DNA from 2 places in the Ensifer sp. D2-11 genome. Region 2 is predicted to be linked to the other one. Evidence: predicted binding sites of a transcription regulator. Region 2 holds the regulator's gene; the other holds the start of a gene.
The links. Region 2 encodes LexA, which represses DNA repair genes until DNA is damaged. Its sites were predicted from a motif close to TGTTCNNNNTGTGTTCNG; they were not measured.
Positions count from the first base shown of each region.

Region 1 (4,418 bases), 1.3 Mb from region 2:
TCGTCCGGCGTCCATTTGCCCTCGCCAACGAGCTTCAGGGAGCCTGCGAAGGAACGGATCTGGTTGTGAAGAAAGCTTTGCGCCGTGGCGCGGATTTCGATGAGCTCGCCCGCACGGGTCACGTCCAGCCGGTCGAGCGTGCGCAAGGGGCTCGTCGCCTGACAGTGGGCCGAGCGGAAGGTGGTGAAATCGTGATGGCCGACGAGGCGCTGCGCCGCCTCGTGCATGGCGTCGTGATCGAGCGGCTTCGGCACCCACCAGGCGCGCCGCGCCTCCAGCGCCAGCGGCGAACGGCGGGAAATGATCCGATAGAGATAATGCCTGCGGATTGCCGAGAAACGGGCGTCGAAATCGCCGGGGGCTTCCGCGACATCGAGGATCGAGACCCGCTCGCCGGCAAGCGCCAGATGCGCGTTGAGGGCGTTTTGCAGCGTGTACGACTTCCACTCGCGCGTGAGATCGAGATGCGCCACCTGCCCTCTGGCATGAACGCCGGAATCGGTGCGCCCGGCGCCGCGGATCGAGACCGTCTCGCGGGTCAGCGACAGGACCGCCTTCTCGATTGCGCCCTGGACTGAGGGACCGTTGTCCTGCCTCTGCCAGCCGACGTAATCGGAACCGTCATATTCGACGGTCAGGCGATAGCGGGGCATCAGGCGATCCTCGCGCCGGCAGCGATGGGCGTGCCGCGCAGGAAATCGGCCGCGTCGAGCGCTTTGCCGCCCGCGCGCTGCAATCTCGTCAGCCGCACCGCGCCCTCTCCGCAAGCGATCCTGAGAGTGTGATCAAGCACTTCTCCGGGAGCACCTTCCCCTTCCGACATCTCGGAGGCCAGCACCTTGACGCGTTCGCGACGGCCGGCAATATCGAGTTCGAACCAGGCGCCGGGAAAGGGCGAGAGGCCGCGGATATGGTTGTGCACCTCGGCCGCCGGCCGGGAGAAATCGATCCGGGTCTCTTCCTTCGATATCTTGGCGGCATAGGCGACGCCCTCTTGCGCCTGCGGCGCGAGCGGAAGCTCACCGGCCTCGAGCCTGGCCATCGCCTCCGTCATCAGCACAGCTCCGACCTGCATCAGCCGGTCGTGCAATTCGCCGGCCGTCACCATCTCATCGATCGGAACCGACTGCGCGAGAGCGACGGGACCGGTATCGAGCCCCTTGTCCATTTTCATCACCATCATGCCGGTCTCGCGGTCGCCGGCCATGATCGCCCGCTGGATCGGCGCCGCCCCCCGCCAGCGCGGCAGGAGCGAGGCATGGCCGTTATAGCAGCCGTAGCGGGTGCCGGAGAGTATTTCCTCCGGCAGCAGCAGCCCGTAGGCGACGACGACCGCCACGTCCGCACCGAAATCCCGAAAGGTCTGGCGGTCCGCGGCATCCTTGAAATTGGCGGGCGTCAACACCGGTATGCCCAGCCGCTCGGCAGCCTGATGCACGGGGGACTTCTGCAGGTCGAGGCCGCGCCGGCCGCCCGGCCGCGGCGGCTGCGTGTAAACGGCGGCGATCTCGTGACCCGCCCCGGCGAGCGCCAGGAGCGTCGGCACGGAAAATTCCGGTGTGCCCATGAAGATCATGCGAAGCGGCAAGTGGCGGCCTCCGTCTCTTTCGATTGCCCGTAAGCGGGCGGCGGCTCCAGCTTGAATGCGGCCGCGACGCTAGATCGCCTTTGCGCCGCGCGTCTTGGCCGCCTTGGTGAACCTGCGAATCACCATATCGCGCTTGAGCTTCGAGATGTAATCGATGAACAGGACGCCGTTCAGATGGTCGATCTCGTGCTGCAGGCAGGTGGCGAGCAGGCCCTCGGCCTCGACCGCCTGTTCCTTGCCCTCGCGATCGACATACTCGACCGTGATCGCGGCGGGTCGCTCGACCTCGGCGTAGTAGTCGGGGATCGAAAGGCAGCCTTCCTCATAGACCGAACGCTCCTCGGACGAGCGGACTACCTTCGGATTGATGAAGACGAGCGGCTGCTTCTCCTCGCCCTCCTTCGTCACGTCGAGAACCAGGAGGCGCTTCGGCACGCCGATCTGTATCGCGGCGAGACCGATGCCCGGCGCGTCGTACATGGTTTCCAGCATATCGTCGGCGAGCCGGCGAATATCGGCGTCAATGGTCTCCACCGGTGTCGACACCTGGCGCAGAACCGGATCGGGAAGAATGATGAGCGGCTTGATCGTCATGTCGATCCCCATAGCCGATCTTTCCGTCGACGCGCAAGAAAATTGCCATCGAGAAACCCGTTGTGCTCCAAACGGGGGCGACCGGGGAGCGGAAATGCATGTTCTCGTTTTGATCTGGTTTTCGCACGCGAATCTGTTAGTCTGCGGCCATGGAGCCCATCCCCTTTTCCTTCGATCAGCCGCTGTTCCTCATCGGCACCCTGGCCGTCACGGCCGGCCACCTCGTCACAACCGCCGCCATTCTCGTGGTGCTGTTCTCGGCCATCATGGTGCGGCGCGCCCGTTCGGCTCGCGCGACCGGCCGCGAAGAGCAAATGTCGGCGCTCATTGCAGCGCAGACGGAGATGCAGGGACGCATCGCCGCCATGACCGAGGTCTTGGGCGCCCGGCAGGCGGAACTGAACCAGTCGCTCAGCCAGCGCATCGACGGAATGACGCACCGCATTGGCGCCTCGATCAGCGAGCAGACGAAGGCGACGCACGAAAATCTGCGGCGGCTCCAGGAGCGGCTCGCGGTGATCGACAACGCGCAGAACAACATCCAGTCGCTCGCCAAGGACATGGCCGGGCTGCAGAGCATCCTCGCCAACAAGCAGACGCGCGGCGCCTTCGGACAGTCGCGCATGGAGGCGATCGTCGCGGACGGCCTGCCTATGGGTGCCTTCGCCTTCCAGGCGACGCTTTCCAACGGCGCCCGGCCGGACTGCACCATCCGCATGCCGAACGGCCAGCCGCCGCTGGTCATCGATGCGAAATTTCCGCTCGAGGCCTGGAACTCCATGAGGGACGCGGCGAGCGCCGAACGGCGGCAACAGGCCGCGCAGGCATTCCGCCGCGACATGGAGGTGCATATCCGCGATATCGCCGGCAAATATCTTCTACCGGGCGAGACGCAGGATACGGCCTTCCTCTTCGTTCCCTCCGAATCGATCTTCGCCGAAATCCACGAGCATTTCGAAGCGGTCGTCCAGAAGGCGCACCGGCAGCGGATCGTCATCGTCTCTCCGTCGCTTCTGCTTCTCTCGATCCAGGTCATCCAGGCGATCCTGAAAGATGCCCGCATGCGCGAGCAGGCCCACCTGATACAGGGCGAAGTCGCACGGCTGATGGAAGACCTCTCGCGTCTCGACGAGCGCGTACGCAAGCTCCAGGGCCATTTCGCCATGACCCAGAAGGATGTCGAGGACATCCTGATCTCCTCGGACAAGCTGACCCGTCGGGGCGCCAAGATCGAGGCGCTCGAGCTGCAGGCCGAGGCCGATCCGAGACAGGGCGAAAAGCCGGGCGACGGCAGCGGGCGCCCGATGGACGGGCGCATGGGGCAATTGAAGCTGAGAGTGGTTGACGAGGACTGACGGCGTCGGGCACTCTCCGGCAAATGCGTGTCGCCCGAAACCGTGCAGCGGTTTTGGGATGACGACAGGCGAAAATCTAAAGAGCAAGCCGACGGGACGCCTCCACATGATCACTGTTTTTGGGTCCATCAACATGGACCTGATTGCCACCACCGCACGCCTTCCGAAGCCCGGCGAAACGGTTGCCGGAACGGACTTTTCCACTGCGGCGGGCGGCAAGGGCGCAAACCAGGCGCTCGCGGCGCGCCGCGCCGGCGCCTCGGTGCGCATGGCAGGTGCCGTCGGCTCCGACGCCTTTGCCGAGGGCGCGCTGGCGCTGCTCAAGGAGGCCGGCACCGATCTCGATCTGACGAAGACCGTCGGCGAGCCGACCGGAACGGCGCACATCATCGTCGGCGGCGATGGCGAAAACGTCATCGTCGTGGTCGCCAGCGCCAATGCACGCGTAAGCGGGGACGACGCCGCGAACGTGGTTGCGCAGATGTCGGCCGGCGACACGCTGATGCTGCAGCTCGAAATTCCCTCCGCCTCGGTGGAAAAGGCACTCTCCGAAGCAAAACGGCGGGGCATCCGATCGATCATCAACATCGCGCCGCTGACGCCGGATGCGGCGCGCCTCGGCCGCATGGCCGATATCGTCATTGCCAACGAGACCGAGTTCGAGCTGCTCGCCGGCAAAGCGGGCATCGCCGGCGCCGAGCGGGAAGAGGCTATGAACGGGCTTCACGCGGAGACCCGCCAGACCGTGATCGTAACCCTTGGTGCTGAGGGCGTGGTGGCGATTCACGAAGGCGAACTCCACCGCGCGAAAGGGCTCACGATCGAGCCCGTCGATACGGTTGGTGCCGGAGATACGTTCTGCGGCTATTTCGCCGCCGGCC
Region 1 is NZ_CP096433.1:2,815,201-2,819,618, forward strand. It holds gene truA (tRNA pseudouridine(38-40) synthase TruA) at 1-653, opposite strand, end outside; gene fmt (methionyl-tRNA formyltransferase) at 653-1,588, opposite strand; gene def (peptide deformylase) at 1,658-2,182, opposite strand; gene M1D34_RS13530 (DNA recombination protein RmuC) at 2,332-3,537, shown strand; gene M1D34_RS13535 (ribokinase) at 3,644-4,418, shown strand, end outside.
Region 1: a site for LexA is predicted at 2,282-2,299, ahead of M1D34_RS13530 (DNA recombination protein RmuC). Genes of this name have one in related genera too.

Region 2 (4,418 bases):
GGTGGAGCGGCCTGAAACCGGACGGGATCACAGATGTTTTGCGCTCCCCTACCTCGCTCGCCAACGCCATTCCCAGGGTCTTCCAGGACGACACGCCCGAGGACAGGAAAGCGATTCAAGAGGTCATCAACCAGGTCGTCGCTTATCCGCTGAAGGATTTCGACGGAGAGATGAAGACGATCGAATGGGCCAAGGTCCCGGACATTCCCGGACCGGCATCGTCTGGCGAGGAAACCAAATGGGTGGTTCCGGATAAGTTCTTCGATCAGTTCGGCGAGGTTCTCGACACTGTCGATCCGTTGCCGGGCGAGGAGGCTCTCTACGGCCAATTCCGCCTGCTGCTCGATGCAGCGTCCAAGGACCCCGAACTGAAAAAGGTGCTGGTTGCGACCGCGGTCGAGACCGAAGACAAGGTCATCCAGCCGTTCTTCCAGTGGAAGCACAACGGACGTCCGGCCGGGAACGGATGGAACCGTTCGACCAACAATGCGCAGTTCGGCGTCGACTATTTCAACCGGACCGGAACGGCAAAATCGAACATGTTCGACAACCGGCCGAACGAGACGCAATATTTCTACACCGACCACGACGGCGCGGGCGGAGAACTCAGCGGCAGCGGCAGCTATGCAATCACCTTCCCGGCCGGGCAGGAGCCGCCGGTCAACGGCTTCTGGTCATTGACCCTGTACAACGACAAGCATCTCTTCCACGCGAACGACCTCAAACGCTACTCACTCGGCACCAAGAACAAGAACCTAAAGCGCAACTCCGACGGTTCGCTTACCCTCTACGCAGGCGCGAAGTCGCCTGGGGGCGACAAGGAAAACAACTGGCTGCCCGCGCCGGACGGGAAGTTCTCGCTCTACATCCGCGCCTATTGGGGCAAAGAGGCAATTCTCGATGGCTCTTGGCAGCCGCCCGCGATCGCTCAATAGCCAGTGCTGAAAGCCGATAGTGGCGTTGTGTGTTCGTGATCTTGCACTCCGCCCTATCTGCCGGCCGGCGGGCACCGACGCGGCTTGCAGTTGTCAGTCTCATCTTTGTATTGCGATGCATTCGGCAAGTGGAATGCACTGGCGCGGTCGGCCGAAAACTCTTATACAATCGTTGACCAGTGGGGTCGTAGCTCAGTTGGGAGAGCGCCGCAATCGCACTGCGGAGGTCGAGGGTTCGACTCCCTTCGGCTCCACCATCCACCAGTCCTCCCTGCCGGCTCGCTGCTTGCCAAAAAAGCTGATTTGAGAGAAAGTTTTAGTCTGACCCGTTCGAGGTCTGGGCAACTCCCGCGAGTGGAGAAAAACATGCCTGTTAAATCTTTCGTGGCAGCCGTAATTTTTTCCCTCTTCGCCCTTTCGGGGTGCGCCAGCACAGGCTCGACCAACACGACCTACACCCAGTGGTACGGGCCTTATCCCGAGCCTGAATTCGACGTTCTTACGCCGGGCGGACTGCGCCTTGCCTATTAGCATTGCATAGGCGACCGACTGCGCCGCCCGCCGTAAGCCCAAAACATGCGAGAGCGTATCGGCCCCTGCCCCGAATTCCGAGCGATCGCCATCGACACGCCGGATCGCGGGGCGGATCGGCATTCAACAGCAAGCGAAATTCACGGAATTTTAGGCACTTGCGGAACACATATGGAACAGATAGGTTCTGTTCTTGATTTGTTTCGCGATTCTGGAGTGACGCCATGCTGACCCGCAAGCAACAGGAATTGCTTCTGTTCATTCACGAACGAATGAAGGAATCCGGGGTCCCGCCGTCCTTCGACGAGATGAAGGACGCCTTGGACCTTGCGTCCAAATCGGGCATCCACCGTTTGATCACCGCACTCGAAGAGCGTGGGTTCATTCGCCGGCTACCTAATCGCGCCCGGGCCCTCGAAGTCATCAAGCTGCCGGAGGCCTATGCGGGCGCTTCGCAGGTCCGCCGCGGCTTTTCGCCGAGCGTGATCGAAGGCAGTCTGGGCAAGCCTGCTGCGCCGCCCCCCGCACCGAAACCGGCGCCGCCGGCCGAGGCCGCATCGGTCGCCGTTCCGGTCATGGGCCGCATTGCCGCCGGTGTGCCGATTTCGGCAATCCAGAACAATATGCACGATATATCCGTACCGGTTGAAATGATCGGCAGCGGCGAGCACTACGCTCTCGAGATCAAGGGCGATTCGATGATCGAGGCCGGCATCCTCGATGGCGATACGGTGATCATCCGGAACGGAAGCACCGCCAGCCCCGGGGATATCGTCGTCGCGCTGATCGACGACGAGGAAGCAACCCTGAAGCGATTCCGTCGCAAGGGCGCCTCTATTGCGCTGGAGGCCGCCAATCCGGCTTACGAAACACGCATATTCGGTCCGGACCGGGTCAAGATCCAAGGCAGGCTCGTCGGCCTCATCCGGCGCTATCATTAGAGCTTCCTGACCAGGTGCGCAGCCGCTTCCTACGAAAGTACGCAATTTCAAAGCGCTGACGTGGGAGTATTGCGCCTTGGGACGCTATGACCACGCCCGGTCATAGAACGGAAGACACATTTATACAGAATAAAAAAGTCCCTATTCCAAATGTACCCTCTTGCGGATTGCGGTCAATCATTCTAAATCCGCGCCACGATTTGAAAACGCAAATCGTAGAGGCCTCGTGGCGGAGTGGTGACGCAGAGGACTGCAAATCCTTGTACGCCGGTTCAATTCCGGCCGAGGCCTCCAAAAGCCACACCTGATCAGCTTTGTTACCGACAAACTTCCCCTCGTCAGACGAGGGCGAAATCCGCATTCGCAAAGACGAAGTTGGCAGCGCTGAGGTCGGCAGCGTGGATGCCGATCAGAGTGACCTGATCGACCGTGCCATTCAGCTGCAGGACAGCGTTCCCGTCAGCATCGTCGCCGATGTTGGACAGAAAATCGGCGAAGTCGTCGTAGCCATAGCCGGCGATTTGGATGATGTCCTTGTCCAATTCGAAGTCGAAGATCTCATCCCGCCCACTGTTCCGCGCAAACAGGAACTGATCGGCACCGGTCTCGACCGCGAAGGCTGCGGTAAGTCGGCCATCGCCCCAGAGCTGATCGTTACCGGCGCCGCCAATCAAGAGGTCGTCCCCACCCGCGGTGTCCACGCCGACCTCTGCATCGCCATACAGGACATCGTCGCCTTTGCCTCCGTCGAGCAGGTCGTTGCCGCCACTGCCGCCACGTGAGAAAAGAACATCTCCAACAAGAAAGTCGTTGCCAGAACCACCATAGAGGTGGTCGTCGCCGCCGATGCCGGATTCCACGACGCCCTGGTCGAGGCCATCTCCGTAGAGTTTGTCATGGCCCTCTCCGCCCTGGAGCCGATCGTTCCCGCCAACGAAAAAATCGCCGAGGGAGAAAGCGTCGCCCGAGAGAATATCGTCTCCGGCGCCGCCGTCGAGCCAGTCGTCGCCACCACGTCCTCTGAGGCAATTGTAGCCATCGCCGTAGAGTGTATCGTTGCCTTTGCCGCCCGAGAGACGATCGTTCCCTCCGGCGACGATCGCGGAGTCACTCACATCGATCGAGAAGGCATCGCCGTACAGCGTGTCGTCGCCGGCGCCGCCGTCGAGCTGGTCGTCGCCACCACGCCCCTGATCGGAGATCGCCCAAGCGTCGCCGAAGAGCGTGTCGTCGCCTCCGTGCCCGTCAAGGCTGTCGCGGCCACCCTGCCCCGAAGACAGGAAGCCGCCGATTTCGAAGACTCCCAGGCTATTGTCGGTCGTGAATGGGTCTCCGAAGACAATGTCCGGATCGTTCGTGCCGAAGATGTGGTTGTCGAGCCCGAGCCAAGGGGCGATGCCACCGATCAGATGCGCCATTTTTCTCTCCACAGTGCTGCAAAGCAGGTGATGCTCGTCTTGGGGACCCGGACGGCCTTGGGGGCGTCGATCTCGTCCGGCCTCGTCGGAGTGACGAGCGGGCTAACGCTTTGAAAATACGCCCTTCCGCACGGAAAACCGTCCACACTTTTCCTGAAAGTGCTCTAATGTTGCCGAACGCGATGTTCCTGTCCATTGACCACTTCGGATTAACTACAGGTTGTACTTTCCGGTGAAGTTCCGCGTCCGGATGCTGAAAGACGGAAGAGGTTGCCCACGCTCCGGACGACGTCCACGAAGAGAGATACCCGGAGGACCATGTGGTCTCGTGATCGGCGGTTGTGCTATAGCGTCCCGTCGGCCGGCCTCATCGGGAGGGCGGCACTCGCAGCGCGATGTGATGGATATTCCTTGGGGCTACATTCAGCGCCACTTCGATTGGCTCGGGCATGTGGCCGAGGGCGTCTGTATTGCAGCAGTCGTCGCCCTGCTGTTCATGGTGATTGCACCGAGAAGGTTGGCGCTGATCATCGGCCTCGCCTTCGCCATCGGACACTTTCACGGCCGCGAAAAACGTGATTTCGAGATCAGCG
Region 2 is NZ_CP096433.1:1,497,983-1,502,400, reverse strand. It holds gene M1D34_RS07255 (DUF1254 domain-containing protein) at 1-935, shown strand, start outside; tRNA gene M1D34_RS07250 (tRNA-Ala) at 1,117-1,192, shown strand; gene M1D34_RS07245 (hypothetical protein) at 1,302-1,466, shown strand; gene lexA (transcriptional repressor LexA) at 1,691-2,407, shown strand; tRNA gene M1D34_RS07235 (tRNA-Cys) at 2,628-2,701, shown strand; gene M1D34_RS07230 (calcium-binding protein) at 2,746-3,825, opposite strand; gene M1D34_RS07225 (hypothetical protein) at 4,226-4,418, shown strand, end outside.